DNA from 3 places in the Shewanella sp. 6_MG-2023 genome. Region 2 is predicted to be linked to each of the others. Evidence: predicted binding sites of a transcription regulator. Region 2 holds the regulator's gene; each other region holds the start of a gene.
What was found. The regulator LexA, encoded in region 2, represses DNA repair genes until DNA is damaged. The targets are predictions, from matches to a motif close to TACTGTATNNNNATACAGTA.

Region 1: a site for LexA is predicted at 3,932-3,951, ahead of recN (DNA repair protein RecN). Genes of this name have one in related genera too.
Region 3: a site for LexA is predicted at 3,731-3,750, ahead of Q4533_RS03535 (YebG family protein). Genes of this name have one in related genera too.

Annotation. Positions count from the first base shown of each region.
Region 1 is NZ_JAUOQU010000028.1:42,941-49,588, forward strand. It holds gene ribE (6,7-dimethyl-8-ribityllumazine synthase) at 1-173, shown strand, start outside; gene nusB (transcription antitermination factor NusB) at 188-592, shown strand; gene thiL (thiamine-phosphate kinase) at 686-1,642, shown strand; gene Q4533_RS15530 (phosphatidylglycerophosphatase A) at 1,642-2,133, shown strand; gene recN (DNA repair protein RecN) at 2,243-3,901, opposite strand; gene Q4533_RS15540 (AEC family transporter) at 4,015-4,980, opposite strand; gene Q4533_RS15545 (YjaG family protein) at 5,326-5,940, opposite strand; gene barA (two-component sensor histidine kinase BarA) at 5,930-6,648, opposite strand, start outside.
Region 2 is NZ_JAUOQU010000006.1:4,574-11,221, reverse strand. It holds gene plsB (glycerol-3-phosphate 1-O-acyltransferase PlsB) at 1-1,285, opposite strand, end outside; gene lexA (transcriptional repressor LexA) at 1,664-2,281, shown strand; gene Q4533_RS05085 (cell division inhibitor SulA) at 2,278-2,784, shown strand; gene coxB (cytochrome c oxidase subunit II) at 3,215-4,831, shown strand; gene ctaD (cytochrome c oxidase subunit I) at 4,841-6,445, shown strand; gene Q4533_RS05070 (cytochrome c oxidase assembly protein) at 6,447-6,648, shown strand, end outside.
Region 3 is NZ_JAUOQU010000004.1:32,188-38,835, forward strand. It holds gene prc (carboxy terminal-processing peptidase) at 1-2,027, opposite strand, end outside; gene proQ (RNA chaperone ProQ) at 2,050-2,679, opposite strand; gene Q4533_RS03530 (GAF domain-containing protein) at 2,946-3,404, opposite strand; gene Q4533_RS03535 (YebG family protein) at 3,426-3,719, opposite strand; gene Q4533_RS03540 (paraquat-inducible protein A) at 3,926-4,555, shown strand; gene Q4533_RS03545 (paraquat-inducible protein A) at 4,545-5,177, shown strand; gene Q4533_RS03550 (MlaD family protein) at 5,164-6,648, shown strand, end outside.

The DNA of each region.
Region 1 (6,648 bases), on a different contig from region 2:
AAGTCGCTTTAGAGTATGATATCCCAGTTTCATTTGGCGTTTTAACCACTGATACCATCGAGCAAGCAATTGAACGCTCTGGTACTAAAGCTGGTAACAAGGGCACTGAAGCTGCACTTGGTTTACTAGAAATGGTTAACGTTCTGCAAGAATTAGAACAACAGTTAGTATAGTAGTAGGAAAAGTAATGAAGCCTTCAGAGCGCCGCAAGGCACGCCGTTTAGCTGTTCAAGCTATTTATTCATGGCAGTTAAGCAAGAACAATGTTGCTGATGTTGAACATGAATTTTTAACTGAACAAAACATTAACGGTGTTGATGTAGCTTATTTTCGTGAATTGCTATCAGGTGTAGCCACGAAAGCAACTCAACTTGATGATCTGCTAAAGCCTCATTTAGATCGTGATATTGAAGATGTATCACCCGTTGAGAAAGCCATTGTGCGTTTAGCAGCTTATGAATTAACTTATCGTAAAGATGTGCCATATAAAGTGGCCATTAACGAAGGTATCGAATTAGCGAAAGCGTTTGGTGCTGACGATAGTCATAAGTTTGTCAATGGTATGCTAGATAAGCTTGTTACTCGTAAGTAATGAATGAAAACGGTATCTTCGGATACCGTTTTTGTATGTAACGCTTTTTTCTACAAAATAATAGGTGGGCGGTTATCCGCACCAGATTATATCGTGAAAGAATTCCAACTTATCGAACAATTTTTCCGTGATAAAGGTCAGCAACGTCGAGATGTGCATTTAGGCATTGGCGATGACTGTGCATTAGTCCAACCGGCGGAAAACACATCTATTGCCATATCTTGCGACACCCTAGTCGAGAATGTCCATTTTTTACCGACAATGCCAGCTTATGAGCTTGGCTATAAATCTGTAGCGGTAAATTTATCCGATCTTGCTGCCATGGGCGCAGATCCGGCGTGGATGACGTTAGCGCTAACCTTGCCAGATGTTGATAATGAGTGGTTAGCGCAATTTAGCCAAGGGCTATTTGAAGCGGCTGAATATTACAGTGTTAGTCTGATCGGTGGTGATACCACCCGCGGGCCTCGCTGCATCAATATTACTATTCATGGTCAAGTGCCAACCGGTAAAGCATTAACCCGTAGTGGCGCGAAAATTGGTGACTGGGTGTATGTTACTGGCACTTTGGGTGACTCTGCCCTTGGGCTTGATATCCTGTTGGGCAAAAAAGAAGTCGCACATCAACATAAAGAATTTTTAATTAACCGTCACTATCATCCAACGCCTAGAATACTAGCGGGTCAAGCGCTACGCTCTTTAGCAACCAGTGCCATTGATTTATCTGACGGTTTATTTTCTGATATTCAGCACGTTTTAAAGGCATCTAATGTGGGTGCGATTATTGATGTGAATGAATTACCGCTATCGGAATCATTACAAGCATCATTGAGCCCTAATGAAGCAACTAGTTATGCGTTAACTGGTGGCGAAGATTATGAGTTGATGTTTACTGTACCAGAATCTCAACGTGGCGCTTTGGATATTGCACTGATCCACGCTGGGGTTAAATTTATTAAAGTAGGTCAAATTTGTGCCGGCGAAAAGTTACGCTTAGTGGCTGATGGCAAACCTTTTGAGCTAGAAAAAAATAGTTTTGAGCATTTCTAATGAAGTTTATTTCAACCGATCCAGCCGTTAAGAAATTAACCTTAACAAACCCTGTACACTTTTTAGCATTAGGTTTTGGCAGTGGTTTAGCCGCCAAAGCCCCAGGCACCTTTGGTACCCTTGCCGCAGTGCCGATTGTGTACTTGATGAGCTTTTTAAGCCTATCGGCTTTTATTTTTATCACGCTAATTAGCTGCCTTGTTGGTATTTATATTTGTGATAAAGCCGCTAAAGATATGGGCGTTCATGATCATGGCGCAATTGTGTGGGATGAAGTCGCAGGCTTAATGATCACCATGATTGCCGCCCCTGCTGGGGTAATTTGGTTAGTGGTTGGTTTTGCGTTATTTCGTTTTTTCGATATTTTAAAACCGTGGCCAATTCGTTGGCTCGACGCTAAAGTGCATGGCGGTTTTGGGATCATGATTGATGATGTATTAGCGGGGATTTTCTCGTTAATTTGTTTACAGTTGTTGGCTTATTATATTTAACCAATGATACTTTAATCTCTTTAAAGCTAATCCCATTAAACGTTAAGCCCACTTCATAGTGGGCTTTTTAATGGGCGATGATTAATGGATGATGCTTAAAGCTGCAAGATTATTGCAATAGCTCTCTAGCATTCGCTAAGGTATTTTCAGTTATCACATCACCCGCGAGTAGTCTTGCTAGCTCATTGACTCGCTCTTGTTTATCCAATGACTTCATATTCGTCTCAGTGCCGCCACTTTTGGTGAATTTATTCACTAGCATATGTTGGTGACCATTACCTGCAACTTGCGGTAAATGCGTCACACAGAGCACCTGAGTTGATTGACCTAAGCTGCGTAGCATTCTTCCCACAACTGCTGCAGTAGGTCCTGAAATACCTACATCCACTTCATCGAATATCAAGGTTGGTGTTGATACCTTTTTAGCGGTGATAACCTGAATACCAAGCCCAATACGTGATAATTCGCCACCAGAAGCTACTTTGGCAATGGGCTGCATCGGTTGACCGGGGTTGGTGGTAACCAAGAATTCAACTTGATCACAACCAGAAACTGATTGTAGTTCTGGGTTAAAATTCACCTCAATACAGAATCTGCCTTTGGGCATATTTAACTCTTGAATCGATTGGGTGACTAACTTATTAAGCTCTTTAGCATAGCGGTTACGGCTATGGCTGAGTTTTTGGGCGCTAATTACGTAAGCTTTTTTGCTTTCATCTACTTGCTGCTGAATTTCATCAAGCCTTGTGGCATCGTTATTAAGCTCGCTAAGTTCAGCTTTTAAAGCTTGGTGATGCTCAAACAGTTGCTCAGAGCTCACATGGTGTTTTCTTGATAATTTCATCACCTTTGAAATGCGCTGCTCAAGGTAAGCAAAGTGTTCAGGATCGAGTTCTATTCGGCTTAAATAGTCCTGAACTTCGCTGCTGCTTTCCTGCACTTGAATTAACGCTTCATTGAGCATTTGAGCAATATTACTTAGTTGTGGGTCAAACTCAGTTAGGTTTTCAGCTAAGCCCACGACCCGATTAAGTAAAGATTCAATATTGGCTTCATCGTCATCACACAGTAATTGCAGGCTGGATTGGCAGGTATCAATTAACTCTGTGCCGTTAGCAAGGCGTTTATGCTCTTGCTCAATCTCAATAAATTCACCGGCTTTAAGATCAAACTCATCAAGCTCTTCAACTTGATATTGCACTAGCTGTTTTCTGGCGATACGCTCTTGCTGATTTTGTTGTAATTGTTTCAGTTCATTTTCGATTAACTTACAGCGTTGATAGCTTTTGCTTACCCCATCAAGCAATAATTTATGGTTGGCGTAGCTATCAAGAAGGGTCAGTTGATGCTCGCTTTTTAACATTGCATGATGCGCGTGTTGGCCGTGAATACCGACAAATAATTGCCCTAGAGATTTAAGCTGGGCTAACGGAACTGGATTACCATTTATATAGGCACGTGAGCGGCCATCGGCATTAATTGTTCTTCTTAAGATACATTCGTCTTCGACATCAAGGTCATTGTCCTCTAGCCAGCGCTTAGCAAATGGCACATCATCTAAGCTAAAGCGGGCACTCACTTCGGCTTTGGTTGCACCTGGTCTAACGCTATTGGCATCTGAGCGATTACCAAGGCATAAGCCCAGGGCATCAATAGCAATGGATTTACCAGCACCGGTCTCACCAGTAATGCTGGTCATGCCAGCTTTAAAGTCGAGTTCTAGAAAACGTACAATTGCGAAATTATTAATGCTTAATTGGCACAGCATAATCAATCCTTGTGTGAATAACCATCAAACCACTGTATCTGCATACAGTTTACACTGTTTTTATATACAGTAAAGTACTGTATAAAAAATGGTGCTGATTTTTTATACGAGGATTAAACCAAGGCGCTTAAGATTTTTTCAATAATGGGCAAACTAATAAAGGTGGCTGTAGTGCTGATCAATATGCACTTGGCACTTGATAAGGCATAGATTTGGTAACGCTGTGCCAGTAAGTAAACACTTGCTGCTGTCGGCAGTGCCGCCAGAATGACGCCCATAAAAACTAGCTCAGACTCCACCTTAAAATAGCTTAATAAAACATAGGCAAATAACGGCTGGACAATGAGTTTTAAACTATTCAGCAAGCTCATTTCAAGGGCGATATTATGTTTTTTAGGCCCAGCTTTTGCGCCGCGATGCATGGCTTTAGCTAACACCATGCCAATGGCAAATAAGGCGCAGGGGCTAGAGGTGTTTCCGATTAACCGAAACATCATGCTGATACTGTCAGGTAGGTTTATTTTGAGCGCTGATACCAATACCCCTAGGGCGCAACCAATAACGATGGGGTTGGTGATTAATGCGTTGAGCATAATCATAATAGGATGACGTTGTTGGGTTTTATTCACCGCAAGTTCCATGCTCACCAGTGCAAATGCGAACATGATAATGGACAGTAGACTGGCAATGGCTGCGGTGGCGATGGCTTGATTGTTATCAGGATACAAGTTCATCATTAAAGGGATCCCAATAAAGGCGGTATTACCAAAACTGGTGTTTAGGCCTCTAATTGCAGCTAGCGCGGGCTGTTTATTGTCTGCAAGGGTTGAGATGATCACTGTAATACAATATGTGCCCGCCATAGCGAGGCCAAAGGCGAATATAAATCCCCATTGCAGAATATCGCTAATGTCAGTTTCGGCCAGTGCAATAAATAAAATAGCAGGGAAGGCGATATAGTAGACGTATTTATTTAGCGCCGAGTCACTATCTTGGGGGAGTAATTTAAGTTTCTGGACACTAAAGCCAATAACCATGATGCCAAAAACAGCGATAAGTGGGGTTAGGATACTAGGCAAGCTTGATTCCTTTTTAGGACCTTGAATGACATATCAATAATGTGGGCGTTGGATATCTTACTTTAATGGCGCCAATAAGATATTAGATAAAGGTAAGGTATGAGATGAATCTAAGCTATTCAAATAAGTTAAGTTTTTAAATTAAACTAAGATAAGAAAAACTGCATAGATCTGATACGACAAGGAGGATGTAAATGTTGCCCATCAGGTTGGCATTAGAGTATAAAGCTATCTGTTAGCGGTATCTTTAATAAGGGCATGATGACAGGCCCTTATTAAAGAGTGCTATTGCTACTTAAAGAGTGCTATTGCTACTTAAAGAGTGCTATTGCTACTTTAAAAGTATCATTGCTGCAGACTGATGCCGATATTAGACACGCCAGCATCAATGATTTCTTTGCGTAATTCCTTAATGAATTCAGGTGTGATTTTTGTTGTTTCTTCAATCACATCTAATAACATTCCTTGTAAGTGCTTCTCTTCTTGCATTACAGGATGGTTAAATACGAACTCTTCTACAACATCTTCATTCATGACGTCTTCAAGTTCTTCAATGCTAATGGCTTCAATATAGTTGGCCACTGTACTTGATGATAATTTACTGACGTTGGTAATATCTTCTTCGATTTTAGCTTGTATGCCACCGAGTAAAGTCGATAACGCTACAGCAGCATCCATTGCAGGATAAACACCGTAGGCTTCAAAATCTGCAGGCTCAGGGGTATTTTCATCTAAACGCTGTAAGTGAATATCGTAATTAAACTTAAGCTTTTTATCGTATTGTGATTGCCAAAGTAAATCCAATACTGTGCTTAATACTTTAGGCTCACCAAACTCACACACTTCGGAGAAAAGGGCGTAATTGGGCAGCATGCGCTGACATAGCGCGGTCGCAAAAAGTTGCTTTTGAGGTAATGACAGCGCTTTTAAACGCTTAAAAAAACCGGGTTTATTGCTCATAGGGAACATCCGCTGATAACTGTGATATCACTTGATTTGCTGCTGATTCTACCTTAGTTAGCTCGTCAAGTAACTCAAGTATTTCAGGTTCTAAGTCTTCGATGTTGGTTTTGTGCTTTAACGCAGACTCTAATTCTTGGCAAAGTTTTTGGGTGTTGGGCACCCCACAATAACAACTCGCTCCATGAAGCTTATGCACGGTTTGCAGCATAAGCGAACTATTGCTGCTTTTTAATGCCGTTTCTATGTTGCTGACACTTTCAGGCAGTGAGTCCACCAACATTTGCAGCATCTCTAATGCTAAATCCGGTTTTTGATTGGTTTGTGCTAAGCACAGCTCCCAATTAAGGGTATGCATATCAAAGTGGGTAAATTTAGGTTTATTTATCCAGCGATCAATCACCCCTTTTAATGCCGCTTCATCAATGGGTTTTGGCAGATAACCGTCCATGCCGCTACCTAAAATTAATTCTCGCTCTTCAGCGATAGCGTGGGCTGTTACCGCAATAATAGGTGTATTGCGGTTAAGTGAGTCTTGGCGGATAAGTTTGGTTGCTGTAACCCCATCAGTGCCGGGCATTTGAATGTCCATAAAGATAACATCGAAGGCTTGTTTTTGGGCATAGCTCACGGCTTCATCACCGTTATTGACAGAGATGACATTAACCACCAACTCTTTCAGTAGGGTATCGATTAGCTTTAAGTTAG
Region 2 (6,648 bases):
AACCAAGATAAACTGGCACTAAGGTTACTGGGCGTTCAATGCCCCGCAGTACACAGTTAACTGTCATCGCTAACATGCCGGTCTTAGGCGCTAATAAACGACCGGTACGAGAACGACCACCTTCGGTGAAGTATTCAACCGAATAGCCTTTAGCAAATAACTGATCTAAATACTCACGAAACACTGCGGTATAAAGTTTATTACCGTTAAAGCTACGACGAATAAAGAAAGCACCACCACGGCGGAACATAGGGCCTGCTGGCCAAAAGTTTAAATTAATACCGGCGGCAATATGCGGCGGCACCATGCCTTGGTAATACAAAATATACGACAGCAGTAGGTAATCCATGTGGCTACGATGGCAAGGCACATAGACAATTTCATGACCATCATGATGCAGCTTACGCACTTTTTCAGCGCTTTTAATGCTAATACCGCTGTATAACTTATTCCACAACCAAGTAAGAAAGCGCTCAGCAATACGCACTAAGCTGTCTGAGTAATCCGCTGCAATTTCATCTAAATACTGAATCGCTTTTTCGCGGGCTTTGTCTTCAGGAATTTTTTTATTAAGCGCTTCTTCTTTTATCGCTTGAGCAATGGCATCAGACTTTAATAATGAGTTGAACATTGCCTGACGATTTGGCAGTTGTGGGCCTGTCATCACTTTACGTTGCCGTCTAAAGTGCACTCGCGCCACACGGATAAGTTTATGCGCAATACTGACATCAGTGCCGTGTTCATCAGCCATATAACGTAGCGACATAGCATTTGAAAATTGAATAAAGCTATGGCGACCTAAGAACAAAATCATCAACCATTTACGTAACCAGGTTGGGTTTTCACGCTCAAATACGGCTGCGGTCATGGTGTCATCTTCTTTACCAGGGATACGTCCCCAATACAGACTCACTGGCACCAATTGAATATCAAGTTGATCATTTTTTTTATGTAAGGCTAATAAGCTGGTGAAGTTATCAACAAATTTTTCGCCACTTAAACGCTTGCCAAATAGAGGCTTACGACCTTCAATACACACAATTCTAGGGGTATTTAAGCCATCAACGTCTAGTCGCTCATAAGGGCTCGGTAAGCCATATTTGGCGGTCACTTCATTTAATGCCGCAATATCACTGAGTGATTCTGTCTTCATCACATAGACCACTGGTTTATCTGGGTCTAAGTTCAGATCGGCAAAGGGATCTTCAGGCACAACAACCGTGTGCACCATCAGTTTTTGAATCCAACGTAATGATTTTGCTATGATTGAGTCAGGTTTTAACATGAGTGTTCGCATATTCAACATCAATTAATTGGCCATAGAATACCAGATAATGGTTCAGTTTCACTAACAAGGGTCTATACAGAGAATATTTGTTCAGTAAAAATAGCCATATCCGAATAACAACCAACCTATTTTCAATCAACACTACTGTATAAATATACTGTTTAAACAAACGATGTGAGAAATAGCCAATTTCATCGGTTTAAAAAGCTGACTTACCTTCATTAACTAAATAATTAAATTACATATACTTAACCGTGCCCCCATATATAGCCAACAAGAATTAGATGATAATAGTTAAATTAATTTGGTTAATACTTGCGCGATCACCGATACTGTATATAATGACAGTCACTGTATAAAAAAACAGGAATCAATATGAGACCTTTAACGCCACGCCAAGCTGAAATATTAGAGCTAATTAAATGTAATATCGCCGAAACAGGTATGCCGCCAACTCGTGCAGAAATTGCAACTCGATTAGGCTTCAAAAGCGCCAATGCCGCTGAAGAACACTTAAAAGCACTGGCAAAAAAAGGCTGTATTGAAATTATTCCTGGTACCTCTCGCGGGATCCGCATGGTGCAGGTGGAGGAGGAAGTTGAAGCAGGCTTACCACTTATCGGCCAAGTTGCTGCAGGTGAACCTATCCTTGCTCAAGAGCATGTTGAACAGTATTTCCAAGTTGACCCAGAAATGTTTAAGCCCAATGCTAATTTCTTACTACGCGTTCGAGGCGACAGTATGAAAGACATTGGTATTTTAGAGGGCGACTTATTAGCAGTGCATAAAATGCAAACTGCCACCAATGGTCAAGTTGTAGTGGCACGTCTTGAAGACGATGTAACCGTGAAAAGATTTGAAAAGAAAGGCAATATTATTTATTTACATGCTGAAAATGCAGAATATGAGCCGATTAAAGTTGATTTAAGTTGCCAAAACCTAACGATTGAAGGGCTTGCTGTTGGCGTTATTCGTAATGGAGGTTGGTTATGAACACATTAATAGGCAATGCACCGCGTCACCCTGGATTATGGGTAGATATGGCATCTGATCCCTTACCCACTAAACAAGGGATTGAAACCAAGCGCACCCAAAACCAAGGCTTAACTGAATTGACTCAATTATGCAGTCAGTTAGCCATTTTAAGTCAGCAAGGCCGTTGGATTGTACTGATTAATCCGCCGCATATCGGTTATAAGCAAATTCTTGCTAATGCCAATGTTCGTATGGACAGAGTATTGTTAGTTCACACCAAAGATGAAGTCGAAACCCTGTGGGCGATGGAAAAAGCGCTCACTAACGGTACTTCAAGTGCAGTAATTACTTGGACACCACCATTAGATGCCCGCGACAATCGCCGCATTCAATTGGTTGCCAAAAATGCCTTAGCCCAAGGGCTTATCATTGAAGATGTAAATACTCACTTACCTGAAGGCGACCCATTAACGCAAACTTTAGCAGTACAGACTCGGGTAAACCTTACCTCGTTTCACTAGTAAAATATGACTAAAAAAGCCCTTCACTACGCTGAGGGGCTTTTTTTTGCACTTTTTTCAGCAAATTAGATGATAAAGTGATCTTGATCAATATTTAATCTCCAAGTAATGTAGTTAACAAGGTAGTAACAATTTATCGTACTGCCGAGAATAAATGTCAAAAAGATACAAACGCTATTAAAAGATTGAGCTGGTACCGTGCGGTATAGAAAGCCTTGAATGTAAAGCGTCAAATATAATTGATAAGTTCAGTATTAGGTACAAGTGTGGCACCGTAACGTAATAACATAATTGAGTTTTCAAGCTCAAAGCCACCGTGTACTTTGAAATGATCAAACTTTTTCGGGTATGAAAAGTTTGCATAGAGCAGAGTATTACTGTGTGGCTTTTCTTTGTAATTGCAATTCGCAATTAGCAGAGGAGTAGTCTTGTGAAGCGATTGTTGTACGGATTAATGGTGGCGTTGCTTGCAACCCCACTCACAGCGGCAGAGATGCCCTTAAACATGACTCAAGGTGTAACAGAGATCAGTGGCCAGGTTTACGACCTGCATATGATTATTTTGTATATCTGTTGCGCCATTGGTGTCGTGGTCTTTGGGATCATGATTTATTCCATGATCTATCACAGAAAATCTAAGGGTGCAGTTGCAGCCGACTTTCATGACAGTACCAAGGTTGAAATAGCTTGGACAGTATTGCCATTTCTAATCCTAATTGGCATGGCAATCCCAGCAACAAAAACGCTGATTGCTATGGAAGATCCCAGCGATGCTGAACTGACAGTCAAAGTGACGGGCTCTCAATGGAAATGGCATTACAGCTATTTCAATGAAGATGTCGAGTTTTTCAGTTTATTATCTACCCCAGCAGACCAAATTACTGGCACCGCAGATAAAACCGACACCTATCTTTTAGAGGTCGATAAGCCGCTGGTTTTACCAATAAATCGTAAAGTACGTTTTTTAATGACCTCGGATGACGTTATCCACTCTTGGTGGGTACCAGCATTTGCCGTTAAAAAAGATGCAAATCCTGGTTTCATCAATGAAGCTTGGACTAAAATCGATAAAATAGGTACTTATCGAGGCCAATGTGCCGAACTATGCGGTAAAGATCATGGCTTTATGCCTATTGTTGTTGAAGCCGTTTCTGAAGCAGACTTTGACCAATGGCTAATCGACCAAAAGCAATTTGCTGTCGATGCTAAAGCCGCTGCACAAGCCTCACTGAGCCAAACCCTTAGCTATGACGAGTTAATGGCCCAAGGCGAACAAATCTACATGGGTCGCTGCGCGGCTTGCCACCAACCTAATGGTGCTGGTTTACCTGGCGTCTTCCCTTCCCTAATTGGCAGTCCAATGATTAAAGGCCCAGTGTCTGGTCATATCGATATTGTCGTTAATGGTAAGCCTGGCACTGCGATGCAAGCGTTTGCCAAGCAGCTAACGGCAACTGAAATTGCTGCAGTAGTCACTTATGAGCGTAATGCTTGGGGTAATGACTCTGGCGATACCGTGCAAGCGGCTGATGTGAGTGGCAATGGGACAAATTCTAGCGCTACACCAACCACTGCAGACGCTCCTAGTGCAGGCACTTCTACCGCAGACACGTCAACGCCTGTGACTTTACCAGCAAGCTTACCTACAGCTGAACAACTTGAAGACACTGCAACACAAGCTGTGACTGAAGCGGCAACACAAGCAGCAGAAGTTAAAGCTGTGGTATTGGATGACTTGACGATGGATGAGTTAATGACCATGGGCGAGCAAGTCTATATGACTAGCTGCGCTGCATGTCACCAAGCTGCTGGTACTGGCTTACCTGGCGCGTTCCCTTCATTAGTAGGCAGCCCACTCATCGTCGGTCCAGTGACGGATCATCTTAATATTGTCATCAATGGTAAACCTGGCACGGCAATGCAAGCATTTAACTCGCTACTTACGCCACAACAGCTTGCTGCAGTGGTGACTTATGAGCGAAATGCCTGGGGTAATAACTCTGGCGATGCAGTTCAGGCTGCTGATGTTGTTGGTCACGGAAAGTAAGGGATTAAAATGAGCACAATTACACAAGATTCACCAGCCGCTCACGACGATCACCATGATGACCATCATCATGGGGCGCCAAAAGGCATTATGCGCTGGGTTTTAACCACTAACCATAAAGATATTGGTTCAATGTATCTGTGGTTTAGTTTCATTATGTTTTTAACCGGCGGCGCAATGGCCATGGTCATTCGTGCTGAGTTATTCCAACCCGGTTTACAGTTAGTTGAACCTAACTTTTTTAACCAAATGACCACAGTCCATGGCTTGATTATGGTATTTGGCGCAGTCATGCCAGCCTTTACCGGCTTAGCTAACTGGCTCATTCCAATGATGATTGGTGCGCCAGATATGGCACTACCGCGGATGAATAACTGGAGCTTTTGGATTTTACCTTTCGCGTTTGCGATTCTACTTAGCTCGCTATTTATGGAAGGTGGAGGCCCCAACTTTGGCTGGACTTTCTATGCACCACTGTCAACAACCTATAGCCCTGATAGCACAGCATTATTTGTGTTCTCAGTTCACATTATGGGCATAAGCTCGATCATGGGTGCTATTAACGTGGTGGTGACCATTGTTAATATGCGTGCTCCGGGTATGACTTGGATGAAGCTGCCATTGTTCGTCTGGACTTGGCTGATTACCGCCTTCTTGCTAATAGCAGTGATGCCGGTATTGGCAGGTGTAGTAACCATGGTACTGACTGATAAATACTTTGCCACCAGCTTCTTTGATGCTGCTGGCGGCGGCGACCCTGTGATGTTCCAGCATATTTTCTGGTTCTTTGGCCACCCCGAAGTCTACATCATGATTTTACCTTCATTCGGGATTATCTCGGCCATTATTCCCACCTTTAGCCGTAAAAAGCTTTTCGGTTATGCCTCCATGGTATACGCCACCTCAAGTATTGCGATTTTGTCCTTCCTAGTTTGGGCGCATCACATGTTCACCACCGGGATGCCAGTATTTGCAGAGCTATTCTTCATGTACTGCACCATGTTAATCGCAGTGCCTACTGGGGTGAAAGTGTTTAACTGGGTTGCAACTATGTGGCGCGGCTCAATCACCTTCGAAACCCCGATGCTGTTCGCCATTGCATTCATCATCTTATTCACCATCGGTGGCTTCTCTGGCTTGATGCTAGCGATAACCCCAGCGGATTTCCAATACCATGATACTTACTTTGTGGTAGCGCATTTTCATTATGTACTGGTGACTGGCGCAGTATTTTCCATTATGGCTGCAGCATATTACTGGCTACCGAAATGGACAGGATACATGTATAGCGAAACATTAGGTCGTTGGCATTTCTGGTGCAGTGTTATTTCAGTGAATGTACTGTTTTTCCCAATGCACTTTTTAGGCTTAGCAGGCATGCCACGTCGTATTCCAGACTATGCAATTCAGTTTGCTGACGTAAACCAAATTGTCTCTATTGGTGGTTTTGCCTTTGGTTTATCACAACTGATTTTCCTCGCTGTGGTACTGAAATGTATCAAGGGCGGCGAAAAAGCTGCGGATAAGCCATGGGAAGGTGCTGAAGGGTTAGAGTGGACTATTGCCAGTCCTGCGCCTTATCACTCATTTACCACCCCACCAGAGGTTAAATGATATGAGCCAGCCAACAAAATCAAACCGTAATTTACTTATTGGCCTAGTACTGGGTTCAATAGGTATGTTCGGCTTTGGTTTTGCGCTAGTGCCTTTGTATGACGTGCTTTGCGATGCCTTGGGGATTAATGGAAAAACCCAAAGTACTGCCAGCAGTTATGAGGCTGTGGTGATTGATAAAGACCGTACTGTAACCATTGAGT
Region 3 (6,648 bases), on a different contig from region 2:
AACTCATCTTCAGCTTCTTCATCACTTGCTTGTGCAACTTCAGTTGCCTCAGTGTTAGTATCTGCACTGTCTTCGATTTCTTCATCGTCATCTAAAGAGGCTAACGGCTCTAAACCATTTTTAACACGACGTTCATTGGTTCGATCAAGTAAGCGTTTATCATCATCTTCACGTGAAGCGATTCGCTCACTTTCAACTAATGAAATGGTTTTATCATCGTGGTGCTTCTTAAACTCAGCGATATCTTCAAAGATATAGCCAAACTCAACATCTGCTTTAATACGTTGCTGATGTTTTTCATCAAGCTTTGTCACTAATTCAGGTTTGATATTACCGAGGGTGCCGTATTGCGCTACAGGAACCTTATCCCATGGCAGTGCATTTTTCTCTTCAGACTCACCGTATTCACCCGGCTCCAATGCACTTGGGAACATAATATCGGGTGTGACACCTTTAAGCTGGGTACTGCCACCATTAATGCGATAGAACTTAGCAATGGTGTATTGCACATGACCGATAGGTTTTTCGTACATATCATAAATTCTGCCAAGGCTCTTGTGCTGCTGCACAGTACCTTTACCAAAACTGGCTTCACCTACGATTAAGGCTCTATCGTAATCTTGCAATGCCGCAGCAAAAATTTCAGAAGCTGATGCACTATAACGATCAACCATGACAGTTAACGGGCCATCATATGCACTCTTGCCATCATTATCGCGGTTTTGAGTCACACGGCCGTTGGCATCACGAATCTGAACCACTGGGCCCATATCAATAAACAAACCGGTTAATAATGTGGCTTCTGTTAAGGCTCCGCCGCCATTGCGACGTAAATCAATGATAACGCCTTCAACGTTTTGCTCTTTTAATTTAACCAATTCTTTTTCTACATCAACTGACAAGTTCATGTAAAAGCCTGGGATTTGAATGACACCGACTTTACGGTTGGCATAGTCTCCTTCTGTTGGCTCAATCACTTTTGATGTTGCTGCGCGATCTTCTAAACGAATTTTGTCGCGGATAATGGTCACTTCAAATGCTTTTGCATTGGCGCCACCTTTTTTAGGTAAAATTTGTAAGTTAACTTCACTGCCTTTTGGGCCTTTAATTAACTCTACAACATCGTCTAATCGCCAACCGATAACATCAACAATTTCACCGTCTTTTTGGCCTACGCCAATAATTTTATCTTCAGGTGATAATTTTTCACTGGTAGCAGCGGGGCCACCAGCAACTAAACTTTTAATAATAGTATAGTCATCATCCATTTGCAGTACAGCGCCAATGCCTTCAAGGCTTAAGTTCATTTCCATTTGGAAACGTTCTGCATTACGAGGAGACAAGTAACTGGTATGGGGTTCTACAGTACGCGCAAAGGCATTCATCACACCTTGGAATACATCTTCGCTTTGTGTTTGACTTAAACGCTTGATGGCATTGTTATAGCGCTTGCCTAATACTTCGACGGTTTCTTTCCAATCTTTACCAGCAAGTTTTAGATTCAGTGCGTCATATTTAACTCGTTGACGCCATAGCTCATTGAGCTCAGCTTCATCTTTTGGCCAAGCAGCTTCTTCACGATCGAATTCGTAAGCGTCACCAGCTTCGGTAAAGTCGAATTCTTTATCAAGTAAAGTAAGTGCATAAGTAAAACGTTCATAACGACGTTTTTGTACTAGGGAGTACATATCAAAGGCAGGTGAGATATTGCCAGATTTGACCATATCATCAAACAGATGTTGATACTGTTTAAAAGTATCAACATCAGCTTGAGTCAGAACATTGCGACGAAAATCAAGTTGTTGCAAATATCTGTCGTAAATCAACTCAGAAAAAGCATCATCAAGGTTAAAGCGATGATAATGAGAACGAGTAAATAAATTCGTTACCCTTTTACTCGCAACCTTATGTTGAGGCTCTTGCTCAAGTTTAGGTAACTCGTTGATTTGAATCGTTGGTGAAATTGCCCAAGCCGAAAAACCGACAAATAAAGTGGCAATCGACGCAGCCAAAGTGAGTTTTCGCATCAACAAGTTACTCCTTAAATGATCACGATAATAAAATATGCTCTGCACGAACTTTAACAATTAAACCCGTATCTAGCTGGACATGGATATCTTCTTTCTTAATGTCAGTGATAACACCAGGTACTGGGTTCTGTCCTAACTTGACACTAACACGTTGTTTTTGCTTAAGCTCGTCAAATTTTGCAGCAACATAATTAATTTTAGGTGCTGCAGGTTTTGCAGGCTTAGCTGGACGGTCTTTTTTAACCGGCGCTTTAGCTGCAGGTTTTCTTGCTGGCTTTTTAGGGGCCGCTTTAGCCGCTACAGCTTGACGCTTAGCTTTGGCTTTTTCTTGACCTTCTTTCAACGTTTGTTGAGCGTGGTCAATATGTTCTTGCTCCAATTCGCCACAATCTTGACCGTCAAGATCGATACGTTGAACACCCGCTTTAACGCCTTTCAAGTAGCGCCAGCTGCTTGTATAACGTCTAAGTGCTACACGTAATTGTGTTTTACTTACTTTAGAATCATCAGCCAACCTAGCAGCTAAATCTTGAAACAACCCAATTTTTAATGGCTTAGTTTCACCTTCTGCAATAAAGCATAAAGGAAATGTTTCATATAAATACGCTAAAACTGCGTTGGTGTCGGTCAACTTGTCTGTTGATTCCATTTTTACTTCCACGTTATAAAAGGGACTGAGTCTCAGCTTTCTTTGCGAGTACAGTCGTTTATCTTTCGTTAAACAGATCTTGCTTAACGTTCAAATTAGCACTTCTTATTCGATTGCTAAAGCAATTGAAACATGCTTTAACAAATTAACTCACTTAGCTGTAATTTTACAGTAAATAAATTTTATCCATAGCAATGCGCGCTGTTCGGTATTATAAAGCTCATGGCAGCGATTGCGACCCGCAATTTGCTATATTTGGTCGCTAATTAAGCAAATAGGCAAGATTCAAAGCTTTTTACTAGCATTTCTAAGCCTTTTCTATCGTCTGTATCAAAACGATTCAATGATGGGCTATCAATATCTAATACCGCAACTACGTCATTGCCTTGGCGAACAGGGACTACAATTTCAGAATTACTGGCAGCATCACAGGCAATATGTCCTGCAAATTGATGCACATCTGCCACTAATTGTGTTTCATCATTTGCCGCTGCTGTGCCGCATACACCTTTACCAATAACAATGCGTGTACAGGCAACTTTCCCTTGAAATGGACCTAAAACTAATTGGTCATTACGCTTGATATAAAAACCAACCCAATTAATGTCATCTAAATTATCGTTCAACAGTGCTGAAAAATTTGCCATACCAGCGATAAGGTCATCTTCACCTTCCATCAATGCTAATACTTGTCGGTTCAATGTGTCATAAAGCTCAGCTTTCATTTTCTATCCTAGATTATATTTTTATTCTGCGGCCGCTTTCTTAGTGGCTTTTTTAGTTGCAGCTTTGGGCGTGGCCACTTTTGGCTTGACGATCCCTTTTAATAAGTTTGCGAGCTCATCTTTGTTAGAAGCAAGATAAAATGCAAGCTTCTCGACACTATTGTCCTCAATTTCCAGCTCAGCGCTAGTAATAAAAGGAACTAAGTTATCAGCAATGTCGAGCATTTTGTCGTAGGCGTCAGCTTCTTTCTTAGATGTAAACGTCATCTTCTCAACCCCTTCTCTTACCACGACAAACTTTGTTATTACAGCCATGATTAACCTCTTACTGTTTTTATATACAGTGCATAGAGTGTCATAGAACTAACTTCTGATGCAAGTATTCTGATTATTCTGGTATTATTAGGTTTTATTGTAACTTGATAAATAATATTTCCACTGTGTTTTTAATCAAAACAAAGCGTTTTTTATTATTTTATTGCTCATTAATATTTCACTACATGGACGGTTTTCCTTTATCTATGCCGAAAAGTCTTGACCCGAACACCATTATATTATGCCGCTCCTGTGACTTAGCCGTTCAAAAGCGCGCCTTACCGTCTAATGTTCGCGCGTTATGCCCTCGCTGCCATACGGCACTTTATGACGTTCCTTACTGCTCAATCAATGGCATGCTTGCCTTGTGTATCGCGGCATTATTATTTTATATTCCGGCTAACTTTTTACCCATCATAGAAATCAACTTTTTAGGCAGTGTGCGAACAACAACAGTTTTTGAAACGGCTGTGACGGTGTGGCTGCAAGGTTATTGGATAGTTGGCATCGCTGTGATGGCGGCAGCGGTCATTGCCCCGGGATTATTAATTTTATCGATTTTATTACAAGTCACCATAGTTAAACTTAAATTGCACTCCTGTTTTTGGCAAAAGACATATCGCGCACTGCTTAAAAACCATGCGACCTTATCGCAACTTACTATGCTTGAAATTTACGTCATTTCATTTTTAGTAGCAGCGTTTAACTTGTCTGACTTCTCAGATATTTATTTAGGCATGGGCACCTTCTGTTTTTGTATGCTGTTTTTAGTTATCTTATTTTTACAACGGGAATATAATTTAGAACATATGTGGGGAATGGCTTATGAGCGCTAACACTCCTGCGCGGCAAGGAATACAAATCGGTTTTTGTTTATGCACTGTTTGTCGAAAAATCAATAACATCAGTCGTGACCGTTGTAGTCGCTGTGATTCTAAAATCCAAACACGTAATCATGCCAGTTTACAGCAAAGTTGGGCGTTATTGATTACCGCAGCCATTTTGCTGATCCCAGCTAATATCTACCCAATCACTGTGCTCACCAATCAGGGCAAAGTCACCTATGACACCATATTTACTGGTATTGTGCATTTGGTTCACTCTGACATGATCCCTATTGCCATTATTGTCTTTACTGCCAGTATATTGGTGCCTTGGCTAAAAATTATAGGCTTAGCGATTTACTTAATCGCTATTAGCTTTAATCTGCCAGTTTCTAAAAAGAAACTCATGATAGGCTTTCATATTATTGAATGGATTGGCAGATGGTCGATGCTGGATTTATTTGTTATTGCGTTAACTGTCGCCGTCGTTAATATGGGGCAATTACTTGATGCTAAACCCGCACCTGCAGCAACCGCATTTGCGTTAGTCATTTTACTGACTCAGTTAGCAGCAAAGGTATTAGATACTCGTTTACTTTGGGATCGCTTGGAAAAAAACAATGACACAAATTGAATCACCAAAAGTTGTTAAAAAGAAATTATTCTCGCCGATTTGGTTATTACCGATTGTTGCCTTGGCCCTTGGCGCTTGGCTTGGTGTAAAAAGCATCAAAGAATCAGGTATCGAGATTATTGTGCACTTCCCTAATGCCGTTGGTATCGATATCGGTAAAACCTTAGTCAAATACCAAGGTTTGACCGTTGGTAAGGTGACAGATATCAGTATCGACAATGAATTGTCTGGCGTTAATGTCAAAATTATTATGGATTATCGCTCTGAACCATTTCTCAATAAAAATTCCAAGTTCTGGTTGGTCACGCCTAAAGCCAGTATCACTGGTATTGAAGGTTTAGATACCTTGTTTTCAGGCAATTATATTGCCGTTCAACCCGGTGATGGCAGCTCAGCATCTGAATTTGTCGCCTTAAAAGATGCGCCAACTATGCTTCCTGATACTAATGGGGTGCTTATTACGCTGACCACCTCAAAATTAGGCTCACTGGATATCGGCTCAATGGTGTTTTACCGTCAAATACCTGTAGGGAAAGTTGTAAACTATCGCTTAATTGACAGCGATACCATTAATATCAGCACGTTTATCGAGCAACAGTACGCCCATTTAGTGACACAAGAGTCCCAGTTCTGGAACGTGTCAGGTCTAAAAATTGATGCGTCTATGTCGGGCATTAAAGTCAATACCGAAAGCTTGGCATCGCTGCTCGCTGGCGGAATTAGTTTTAATTCAGTCGCTAATTCTGCCGCGGCGCAAAATGGTGACAACTTTGTGCTTTACCCTGATGAAGAAAGTGCTGTCAAAGGCATCGAATTCACTCTGCTAGCCGATAATGCTGATGAGATTAATCAAGGCTCAACGTTAGTTTATCGCGGCATTGATGTGGGTAAGATTCATCAAACCCAACTAACTGAAAACGGCGTGAAGTTTTTAGCTAAGTTTGATAGTCAATACCAACACTTATTAAACGCAGATACCCAATTTTGGATTGCAGGTGCTGATATTTCTTTAGAGGGCGTTAAGCACGCTGCAAGGTTGATCACTGGTAGTGTAGTCAATGTACTACCTGGAGTGAGCGACAACGCGCTGCCACAAGAGTATCAATTACAATCTCAAGCACCGGACCTTATGCAAGCTAGCCAGTTGACCATCAAATTAACGTCTGATGAACACAGTGGTTTAAGCGCTGGGGCTGAGGTGCGTTACAAACAAATGCCTATTGGTGAGATTAGCCAAGTAAAATTATCTGATGACTTTAGCCGTGTTGAATACTCAGTGGACATTCAGCCTGAATATTCATCATTACTCACTGTGGACAGTTATTTTGTGTCTGAATCGGCGCTTGCCATAGATGCCTCCTTAGATGGCGTAAAGGTCAAAACCCGAGATATTAATACCCTGCTTGCTGGCGCTGTATCTTTGGTGCCAGGTAAAGCTAAGGCTGTAGTTAAACCTCAAGCAAAATTTTCG